4 regions of the Rhizobium sp. AN73 genome follow, and region 4 is predicted to be linked to each of the others. Evidence: predicted binding sites of a transcription regulator. Region 4 holds the regulator's gene; each other region holds the start of a gene.

What was found. The regulator LexA, encoded in region 4, represses DNA repair genes until DNA is damaged. The targets are predictions, from matches to a motif close to TGTTCNNNNTGTGTTCNG.
Region 1: a site for LexA is predicted at 1,327-1,344, ahead of RBH10_RS23060 (helicase-related protein). Genes of this name have one in related genera too.
Region 2: a site for LexA is predicted at 1,205-1,222, ahead of RBH10_RS21140 (YifB family Mg chelatase-like AAA ATPase). Genes of this name have one in related genera too.
Region 3: a site for LexA is predicted at 1,460-1,477, ahead of RBH10_RS19285 (PA0069 family radical SAM protein). Genes of this name have one in related genera too.

What each region holds. Positions count from the first base shown of each region.
Region 1 covers NZ_JARWME010000002.1:2,673,735-2,675,938, reverse strand. The annotation lists gene RBH10_RS23060 (helicase-related protein) at 1-1,095, opposite strand, end outside; gene RBH10_RS23055 (ubiquinone biosynthesis hydroxylase) at 1,526-2,204, opposite strand, start outside.
Region 2 covers NZ_JARWME010000002.1:2,280,378-2,282,581, reverse strand. The annotation lists gene gshB (glutathione synthase) at 159-1,118, shown strand; gene RBH10_RS21140 (YifB family Mg chelatase-like AAA ATPase) at 1,304-2,204, shown strand, end outside.
Region 3 covers NZ_JARWME010000002.1:1,884,193-1,886,396, reverse strand. The annotation lists gene RBH10_RS19285 (PA0069 family radical SAM protein) at 186-1,343, opposite strand; gene RBH10_RS19280 (glycosyl transferase) at 1,631-2,149, shown strand; gene RBH10_RS19275 (FAD-binding oxidoreductase) at 2,177-2,204, opposite strand, start outside.
Region 4 covers NZ_JARWME010000002.1:1,220,774-1,222,977, reverse strand. The annotation lists gene RBH10_RS16005 (glutathione S-transferase family protein) at 1-442, opposite strand, end outside; gene lexA (transcriptional repressor LexA) at 899-1,621, opposite strand; gene RBH10_RS15995 (VOC family protein) at 1,833-2,204, shown strand, end outside.

The sequences.
Region 1 (2,204 bases), 1.5 Mb from region 4:
CGCCTCCCAGAGTTTTTCAACCCGTGCATCCGTCGTCGTCACGTCGATGATCTCAGGGTAACGCGACAAATATTCGAGCGCCTGCTGGTCGATCGCCGGCAAGGCCCGTGAAAGCCCCTGGATCGCCGGAGCAGCATCAAGGCTCAGGCGCAGATTGGCGATGGAGGAAAAATCGAAATTTTTCGTCCGCCATTGCAGCACCTTTACCGAATCGAACTGATGGGTCTCGATGCGCTCCACCAGCTCGTCGTCAAATGGATCGACGCGCCCCGTCACACCAAAAGTGCCATCGCGAAGATGGCGACCGGCGCGACCGGCAATCTGGCCGATCTCGCCCGGATTGAGATTACGGAACTGGTAACCGTCGAATTTGCGGTCCTGCGCGAAGGCAACATGATCGACATCGAGGTTGAGGCCCATGCCGATGGCATCCGTCGCCACGAGATATTCAACGTCGCCCGATTGGTAGAGCCCCACCTGGGCATTGCGCGTGCGCGGCGAAAGCGCGCCCATCACCACGGCGGCACCACCGCGCTGGCGGCGCACCAATTCGGCAATGGCATAGACCTCTTCCGCCGAAAAGGCGACGATTGCCGTGCGTTGCGGCAGGCGGGTTATCTTCTTCTGGCCCGCATAAAAAAGCTGAGACAGGCGCGGCCGCTCGACCACGGTAATTCCCGGCAGCAGCTTTTCGAGGATCGGGCGCATCGTACCGGCGCCGAGAAGCAGCGTTTCTTCTCGCCCGCGCAAGTGCAGCACGCGGTCGGTGAAAATATGCCCGCGCTCCAGATCGCCGGCCAGTTGCACTTCGTCGATTGCGACGAAAGCGGCCGTCGTCTCGCGCGGCATGGCTTCCACCGTGCAGACGGAATATTTGGCTTTTGGGGGTGAGATTTTCTCTTCGCCGGTAATCAGCGCCACATTCGGCGCGCCCACCTTTTCGACAAGACGGGTATAGACCTCGCGCGCCAGAAGACGCAACGGTAGGCCGATGACACCGTTGCCATGCGCCACCATCCGCTCGATTGCGTAATGGGTCTTGCCGGTATTGGTGGGGCCGAGAACGGCCGTGACACCGCGGCCGCTCAGGATCATGGGGCGAAAATTCAACGTACTATCCGCGAATCGACTTCATCTGCTTGCCGTGCCGCCCACAATCGCTGAATGCGGGCCGCACGCATCACACACATGGCAATGCCCGCCGACAAAGGCAATAGGCCTCGCCCGCAAACTGACATGAGGTATTTGCTTAGCCGAATTTTCCCTAAAGATTCAAATGGTTGAGTAAATAAAAAGAATCCGGCGAAACCGAGATCGATTCGGATACGGAACAGTCTGCGAACGAATCGAATACGAATCGCTGACTCGACGGGATTCAGCTTTTGTTCTCCGCAACATCTGGTTGGCAAATGCACGCGCCATACCAGATTGTGAATCCGGATAAGTCCTTGGCCGGATTCAGCTTTGCGGCACCGTCTTCCGGCGGAAAATGCCGGAATCGGCTGTCAAGCGGCAATCACAGGAGTTAGAGCGCCTCGCCGGCAAGCAGGCGCGGCGCGCCCGCATCCGTCGTGCCGGCGGCCTGACCGATGAAATAGGATTTCAGACCCGGCAAACGATCGACCACACCCAGGCCGAGATCGCGCATGATGCGAATGGGACCGACATCGTTGGAGAAAAGCCGGTTCAGCACATCGGTCGTCACGCCCATCCGCAACGTGTCGAAACGCCGCCAGGACTGGTAACGCTCGAGAACATTGAGAGAGCCGATATCGAGACCGAGCCGGTCTGCCTCGACCACGGTTTCGGCCAGCGCCGCAACGTCCTTGAAGCCGAGATTGAGGCCTTGGCCCGAGATCGGGTGAATTCCATGCGCGGCATCGCCGGCCAGCGCGAAACGCGGCGCGACGAAGGAGCGCGCCAGTGTCAAGCCCAGCGGAAAGGCGCGGCGGGGACCGACGGGACGGACAGGGCCGAGCTTGTGGCCGAACCGGCGCTCAAGTTCTTCCTCAAACACCAGATCATCGGCAGCCACCAGCCGGTCGGCATCGGCCGTGCGCTCGGTCCAGACAAGCGACGACCGGTTTCCCTTGAGAGGCAGGACGGCAAAAGGCCCCGACGGCAGGAAATGTTCCTCCGCGCAGCCTTCATGCGGCCGCTCGTGTTCAACGGTCGTGACGATACCGGACTGATCGTAATTCCAG
Region 2 (2,204 bases), 1.1 Mb from region 4:
TCGCAGCAGTTGCGTTTGAATTGTCGCTGCCCTACACCTTCAGGGTTTTCTGAAGCATTTCCGGGGTCTCTTCCGGTCCTGCCGGGAATCGCGAAAAGACGAGGCAATGGGCATGGCGGACCAGCGAAGCGTCCACATGCTGCAAGAGGAACATGCGCATGGCGAAGATCAAGAACGTCGCGATCCAGATGGATCATGTCTCCGGCATCAACATCGCCGGTGACTCCACTTTCGCCATGAGCCTTGAGGCGCAGGCGCGCGGATACCGGCTGTTCCATTATACGCCCGAACGCCTCTCCATGCGCGATGGCAAGATCTACGCCACCGTCGAACAGATGGAACTGCGCGACATCAAGGGCGACCATTTCTCGCTGTCGGAACCGGAGCGTGTTGATCTTTCGACCATGGATGTCATCCATCTGCGTCAGGACCCGCCGTTCGACATGGCCTACATCACCTCGACCCACCTGCTGGAGCGCATTCATCCCAAGACGCTGGTGGTCAACGATCCCGCCTGGGTTCGCAACTCGCCGGAAAAGATTTTCGTCACCGAATTCGCCGATCTGATGCCGAAGACGCTGATCACCAAGGACGTGGCTGAGATCACTCGGTTCCGCAATGAAATGGGCGATATCATCCTCAAGCCGCTTTATGGCAATGGCGGTGCTGGCGTTTTCCATTCGACGCGTGACGACCGCAATTTCTCCTCGCTGCTGGAAATGTTCGGCCAGATGTTCCGCGAGCCTTACATCGCCCAGGAATATCTGCCGGATGTCCGCAAGGGCGACAAACGTATCCTGCTGGTGGATGGCGAGCCCGTGGGCGCGATCAACCGCGTGCCAGCGGAAAACGATGCCCGCTCCAACATGCATGCCGGCGGCCGGCCGGAACCGACGGAACTGACGGCGCGCGAGAAGGAAATCTGCCGCCGCATCGGTCCCGCCCTGCGCGAGCGCGGTTTCCTGTTCGTCGGTATCGATGTGATCGGCGATTACCTTACGGAAATCAACGTCACCTCGCCGACCGGCATTCGCGAAGTGCAGAAGTTCGGTGGTGCCGATGTCGCTAGCCTGTTGTGGGACGCGATCGAGAAAAAACGCGAAGCACAGGATTTCTGAGGCAATTTCCTCGCTGTCTCCGTTTGTTCCGCGTGCACAACTCTATACAACTAAAATACACCATGTGCGCGAAATTGTTCGCCAAATGTTCTTGTTTTATTCTTTGTACTGTGGCAGGTTACTTGCGGGTGGCCGCTATTAGAGCGTGATGCTTTGATCGTAAGGCCGGTTTGCGGGGGCAGGCCATGGTGGCACGGGTCAATACGGTTGCATTTCAGGGAATAGAGGGTGTGCCGGTCGAGGTACAGGTCATGGTCGCGCCCGGAAAGATCGGCATCCAGATCGTCGGCCTACCGGACAAGGCTGTGGCCGAAAGCCGGGAGCGGGTGCAGGCCGCCCTGCACGCCTCGGGTCTGGCGTTGCCACCAAAAAAAGTCACCGTCAATCTGGCGCCCGCCGATTTGCCGAAGGAAGGATCGCATTTCGATCTTCCGATTGCCCTTGGCCTCATGGCTGCCTTGGGAGCCATACCGGCGGAGGCGCTGGGGCAATATGTGGTTCTCGGCGAACTCAATCTCGATGGTACCATCGGTACGGTTTCGGGCGCCTTGCCTGCAGCCATCGGCGCCAATGCGCTCGGCAAGGGTTTGATCTGCCCGGCCGATAGCGGGCCGGAGGCGGCGTGGGCAGGCGCCGGCATCGATATTCTCGCCCCGCGCAGCCTCATTGCGCTCGCCAATCATTTCCGCGGCACCCAGCTTCTCTCCCGCCCCACGCCTGCCATCCGGGCCAATCCGGTGAATTTACCGGATCTGGCCGATATCAAGGGGCAAGAGACGGCCCGGCGCGCGCTGGAAGTGGCAGCGGCCGGCGGCCATAATCTGCTGATGGTGGGTCCACCCGGCTCGGGCAAATCCATGCTTGCGGCACGCCTGCCGTCAATCCTGCCACCGCTCGAGGCGGCGGAATTGCTGGAAGTCTCCATGGTCCATTCCATCGCCGGTCAATTGTCCGGTGGCAAACTGTCGGACCGCAGACCGTTCCGCACGCCGCACCATTCCGCCACCATGGCCGCATTGATCGGCGGAGGATTGCGCGCCAAGCCGGGCGAGGCCTCGCTTGCCCATCATGGCGTTCTTTTTCTGG
Region 3 (2,204 bases), 660 kb from region 4:
AACGATCGCACGCGAGGCGGCGGATCCGGGGGGAATGTCCGACGGGCCAGGGAAAACCCGCCGGGCATTTCGTCAAGAGCAGGGCCCTGTCAAAGGGCAGGGCCGTCACTCTTTATTGGCAAGCACCGCCGGTTATCGGCCGCGCGCACAATGCTGCGCCTTCGATCCAGCAAGCGGGGTAATTTTCAAAGCAGCGACAATTGCACGCCTGTACCACCCGGCGGCACGAAGAGATCGTCGCGCAGATGAATGCCGCGGCGGATGAGGCCAAGCCGTTTCGTCGCCATCTCGAAACGCCGGCCGATCTGCCAGGCATAGGGACCGGCGCCCTTCATGCGTTTTCCGAATTCCGCATCGTAATCCTTGCCGTCGCGCATGGAGCGCACCAGCGACATGACATGCCGGTAGCGATCCGGGTAATTGCGCAGCAGCCAGTCGCGGAAGAGGGGACTGACCTCCAGCGGCAGGCGCAACAGCACATAGGAGGCTTCGCTGGCGCCAGCGGCCTTGCCGGCTTCCAGAACGCGTTCGATCTCATGATCGTTGAGTGCCGGAATGACGGGCGCCATCATCACTGCCACGGGAATACCGGCATCCGTCAGGGTCTTGATGGCTTCCAGCCGTTTGTCGGGGGTGGCGGCGCGCGGTTCCATGCTGCGTGCCAGCTTGCGATCCAGCGTCGTCACGGAAATACCCACCTTGGCGAGCCCCTTCCTGGCCATCGGTGCCAGAATGTCGATATCGCGTCTGATCAGGGCCGATTTGGTGACGATGGCGACGGGGTGGTCGGCCTTCGCCAGCACTTCCAGTATCTGCCGCATGATGCGCCATTCACGCTCTATTGGCTGATAGGGATCGGTATTGGTGCCGATGGCGATCACACGCGGCTTGTAGCCGGGTTTCGCCAGCTCCCTTTCCAGCAGCTTGGCCGCATCCGGCTTGGCAAACAGTTTGGCCTCGAAATCCAGCCCCGCCGAGAGCCCCATATAGCTGTGCGTGGGGCGGGCGAAGCAGTAGATGCAGCCATGCTCGCAGCCGCGATAGGGATTGATGGAACGGTCGAAGGGAATGTCGGGCGATTCGTTGCGGGTGATGATGCTGCGCGGCTTTTCCACCTGCACTTCGGTGCGGAATTCCGGCAGCTCCTCGAGAGTCTGCCAGCCATCATCGAACACCTCCCGCTGCAGCGCCTCGAAGCGGCCGCCCGGATTAATCCCGGCACCACGTCCGCGGCGACGGTCGATCTCGATACGCAGGCCCGATGCATCGGCCAGCGCATTGGCAATATCCGGCGTATGGCTCGGCTGGAAGGCAGCCTGCCCCGAAAGCGTATGGTCTCTCATCTGGATGCTCCCAGGGTGCCGCGCGCCTCTCAAGGCACGTCCAACGCCCTAAACCGTTTCCGCTCGAACCGGCGTTTCATCGCCCTCTCGAATGATTAAATTCCTACTGCACAAATGAGAACAATACAAGAACAAAAATAGCAAATCGATATTTGTCCCATCAGCGACTGATGTGTGGTTTTCTCAATCCAGCCTGAAAGCCAGGCGTCGTCGGGTACTGATTATCGCGGATTTTCTCACGATGAGCGGAGTGGCAATTTATTGTGCGATGCGTTAGAGCTATGCATATGTTGACAGTCATAATGGAATGCCGGGATCAGGAACCGGAACTGGCGCATACGCTGTCTGCGCTTGTAACCGGGGCCGTGGAAGGGCTGGTAAGCGATGTGGTGATCCTCGATCACGGTTCGCGCGATGGATCGTCGCGCGTCGCCGATGCTGCCGGTTGCCGTTTTTATGAGCAATGGGATATTGAAGATGTCATGCGTTCAGTGCGCGGGCATTGGATACTGCTGGTCGAGCCGGGCGCTCGTCCGCAGAGCGGTTGGATCGAGGAGATTCTCGAATATGTGACGGTGTGTGCGGAGCCTGCGCGTTTCTCGCCGTCCCGTTACCACAAACGGCCGTTTTTCAGCCGGATAGTGCGTCGTCAGCCGCCGCTGGAATGCGGTTATCTGATGCCGAAGAAACATGCTGTGGCGATTGCGAAATCCGGCATGGGCCTGACGCAGCTCGTCCATGCGCAAAAGCCGCGCCGCCTGAATGCGGAACTGGTTCCGGCCTGGACGGCCCGCCCCTCGAACTGACCTGCCATAAAGACGATGCCGCCGTGCCTAGCCGGCGGCGAGCACCTTGCCGGGG
Region 4 (2,204 bases):
CAAGATAGGGCCCGCCAAATTTCGCAAGGCCTTCGCTCCATAGCGCATCGATGCGCTTTATGTCGGCCGCCAGCCCGGCATCGCCAACCTTCGGCTTTATCCTGACGCCGACCGACATGGGATAGAGATTGCGCAGCGAGGAAAAGCCGGCATGCATCTCGCTTGCGGCCGACCGTGACCAGGCCCTTGCCTTCGTGTCGCTTGCCCAGATGCCCTGGTGTCTTTCGGCAAGGTACTCGGCGATCGAAAGCGTTTCCCACACCGTTACACCATCGTCGACAAGGCAGGGCACCTTGCCGGTTGGCGAAAATGTGGTGAAGGCGACGCCTTCGCCGAATGGAACGAGCTTTTCATCGAAGGCGATACCGAGTGTGCGCATCAACACCCACGGCCGCAGCGACCATGAAGAATAGTTCTTGTTGGCGATATAAAGATCGTACATGGCGTATCTCCCGGATATGACGCGCATTTCTACACCTGCCAAGCGTTCACGGAATATCGAAAATATTCCATGGCACCCATAAGCGCTGTTGATGAGTGGTAAAACGGAGTACGGAGAGCTGCATCCTGCGATATGTCACCAGCGGGTGGCAATGAAGAACTCAGCGCACGACGAGATTGAACAGATTCGCGCAGCCTTGCCCAAAGCCCCTCGATCGTTCCCGCGCCGATGGCACCAGAAGCATGTTTGCCGTTGCGCTTACCGCGAAACAGAAACATTGAGGCGAAAGCCGCATCTGAATTTTACGGGGCACGGTAAGCCGATCCGCCGGGTGACACACATCTTCCGTATACCAGCAGACCGTGCCTCATTCGGCACCAGCCACACCCACTTGCACGAGTGTCATCTTCACAATGACACCCGTTACAAAAAGGGGTGACGGCCGGTTCCATTGGATCAATGGTAACGGCGGATCAGCCCCACCAGTTTACCCTGGATTTTCACCCGGTCCGGTCCGAAGATGCGGGTCTCATAGGCGGGGTTTGCTGCCTCGAGTGCAATGGACGCGCCCTTGCGGCGGAAACGCTTCAGCGTCGCTTCCTCGTCATCCACCAACGCCACGACGATATCGCCGGGATTGGCGGTGCTGCCATTGCGGATGATGACGGTGTCGCCGTCGAAAATGCCGGCCTCGATCATCGAATCGCCCTTGACCTCAAGAGCGTAATGTTCACCCGTGCCGAGCATGTCCACCGGAACGGCCACATCATGGGTGTTGTTCTGGATGGCGGAAATCGGCACACCGGCGGCAATGCGGCCCATGACAGGCACGGTGACGGCCCCGACGAGATCGTTGGCCGGCGTCTTGGGGGCAGGGGCCGCTTCCGGCGCCTTGGGCTTGCCAAGGCTGCCTTCGATGACGCTCGGCGAAAAGCCGCGCTGCGGCCTTGCGCCCGGCGTATAGGCCTCAGGCAGCTTGATGACTTCCAGCGCTCGCGCTCTGTTAGGTAGCCGGCGAATGAATCCACGCTCTTCGAGCGCAGTAATCAGCCGGTGGATGCCGGATTTGGAGGCAAGATCGAGTGCGTCCTTCATTTCATCGAAGGAGGGCGGCACGCCGGACTCTTTCATTCGTTCATGAATGAAGAGAAGCAATTCCTGCTGTTTGCGCGTGAGCATGAGGAAAACACCCTTTAGAATCGTCGTGGAAGTCGCGAAACAAATACAGAACGGACACTATATGTTCCATATGTGTTCCGCAATCCCCTAAAATTTCGTGAAGCTGCTATCTGTTGTTTTGATGATTTGCTTCTTTGCGCCTGATTGTGCTTTTCTGCGGTCCAAATCGTTCAGGCATGCCCGGACGGAGCGCCAGCGCAGGAAGCAGGTCATGATGAAATCCCATAACGTCGATCATCTCGTTCTGCCGGTACAGGATATCGGCGTTGCCGTGAAACGTCTTGCCAGCCTTGGATTTACGGTCGCACCGGAGGCTCTTCATCCCTTCGGCACGCAAAATGCCTGCGTTTTTTTCACCGACGGCACCTATCTGGAGCCGCTCTCAGTTGCTGATCCGGCTAAGTATACTGCCTCAGTGGACAAGGGAGATGTGTTCACCGGCAGGGATCGGGCTTTCCGGCAGCGCGACGGGCAGGAGGGTTTTTCTGCCCTCGTCGCCAGAACCGAAGACGCACTTGCCGACCATGACAGGTTCCTGACCTCTGGCGTGTCGGCGGGCGATGTATTCCAGTTTTCGCGGCCG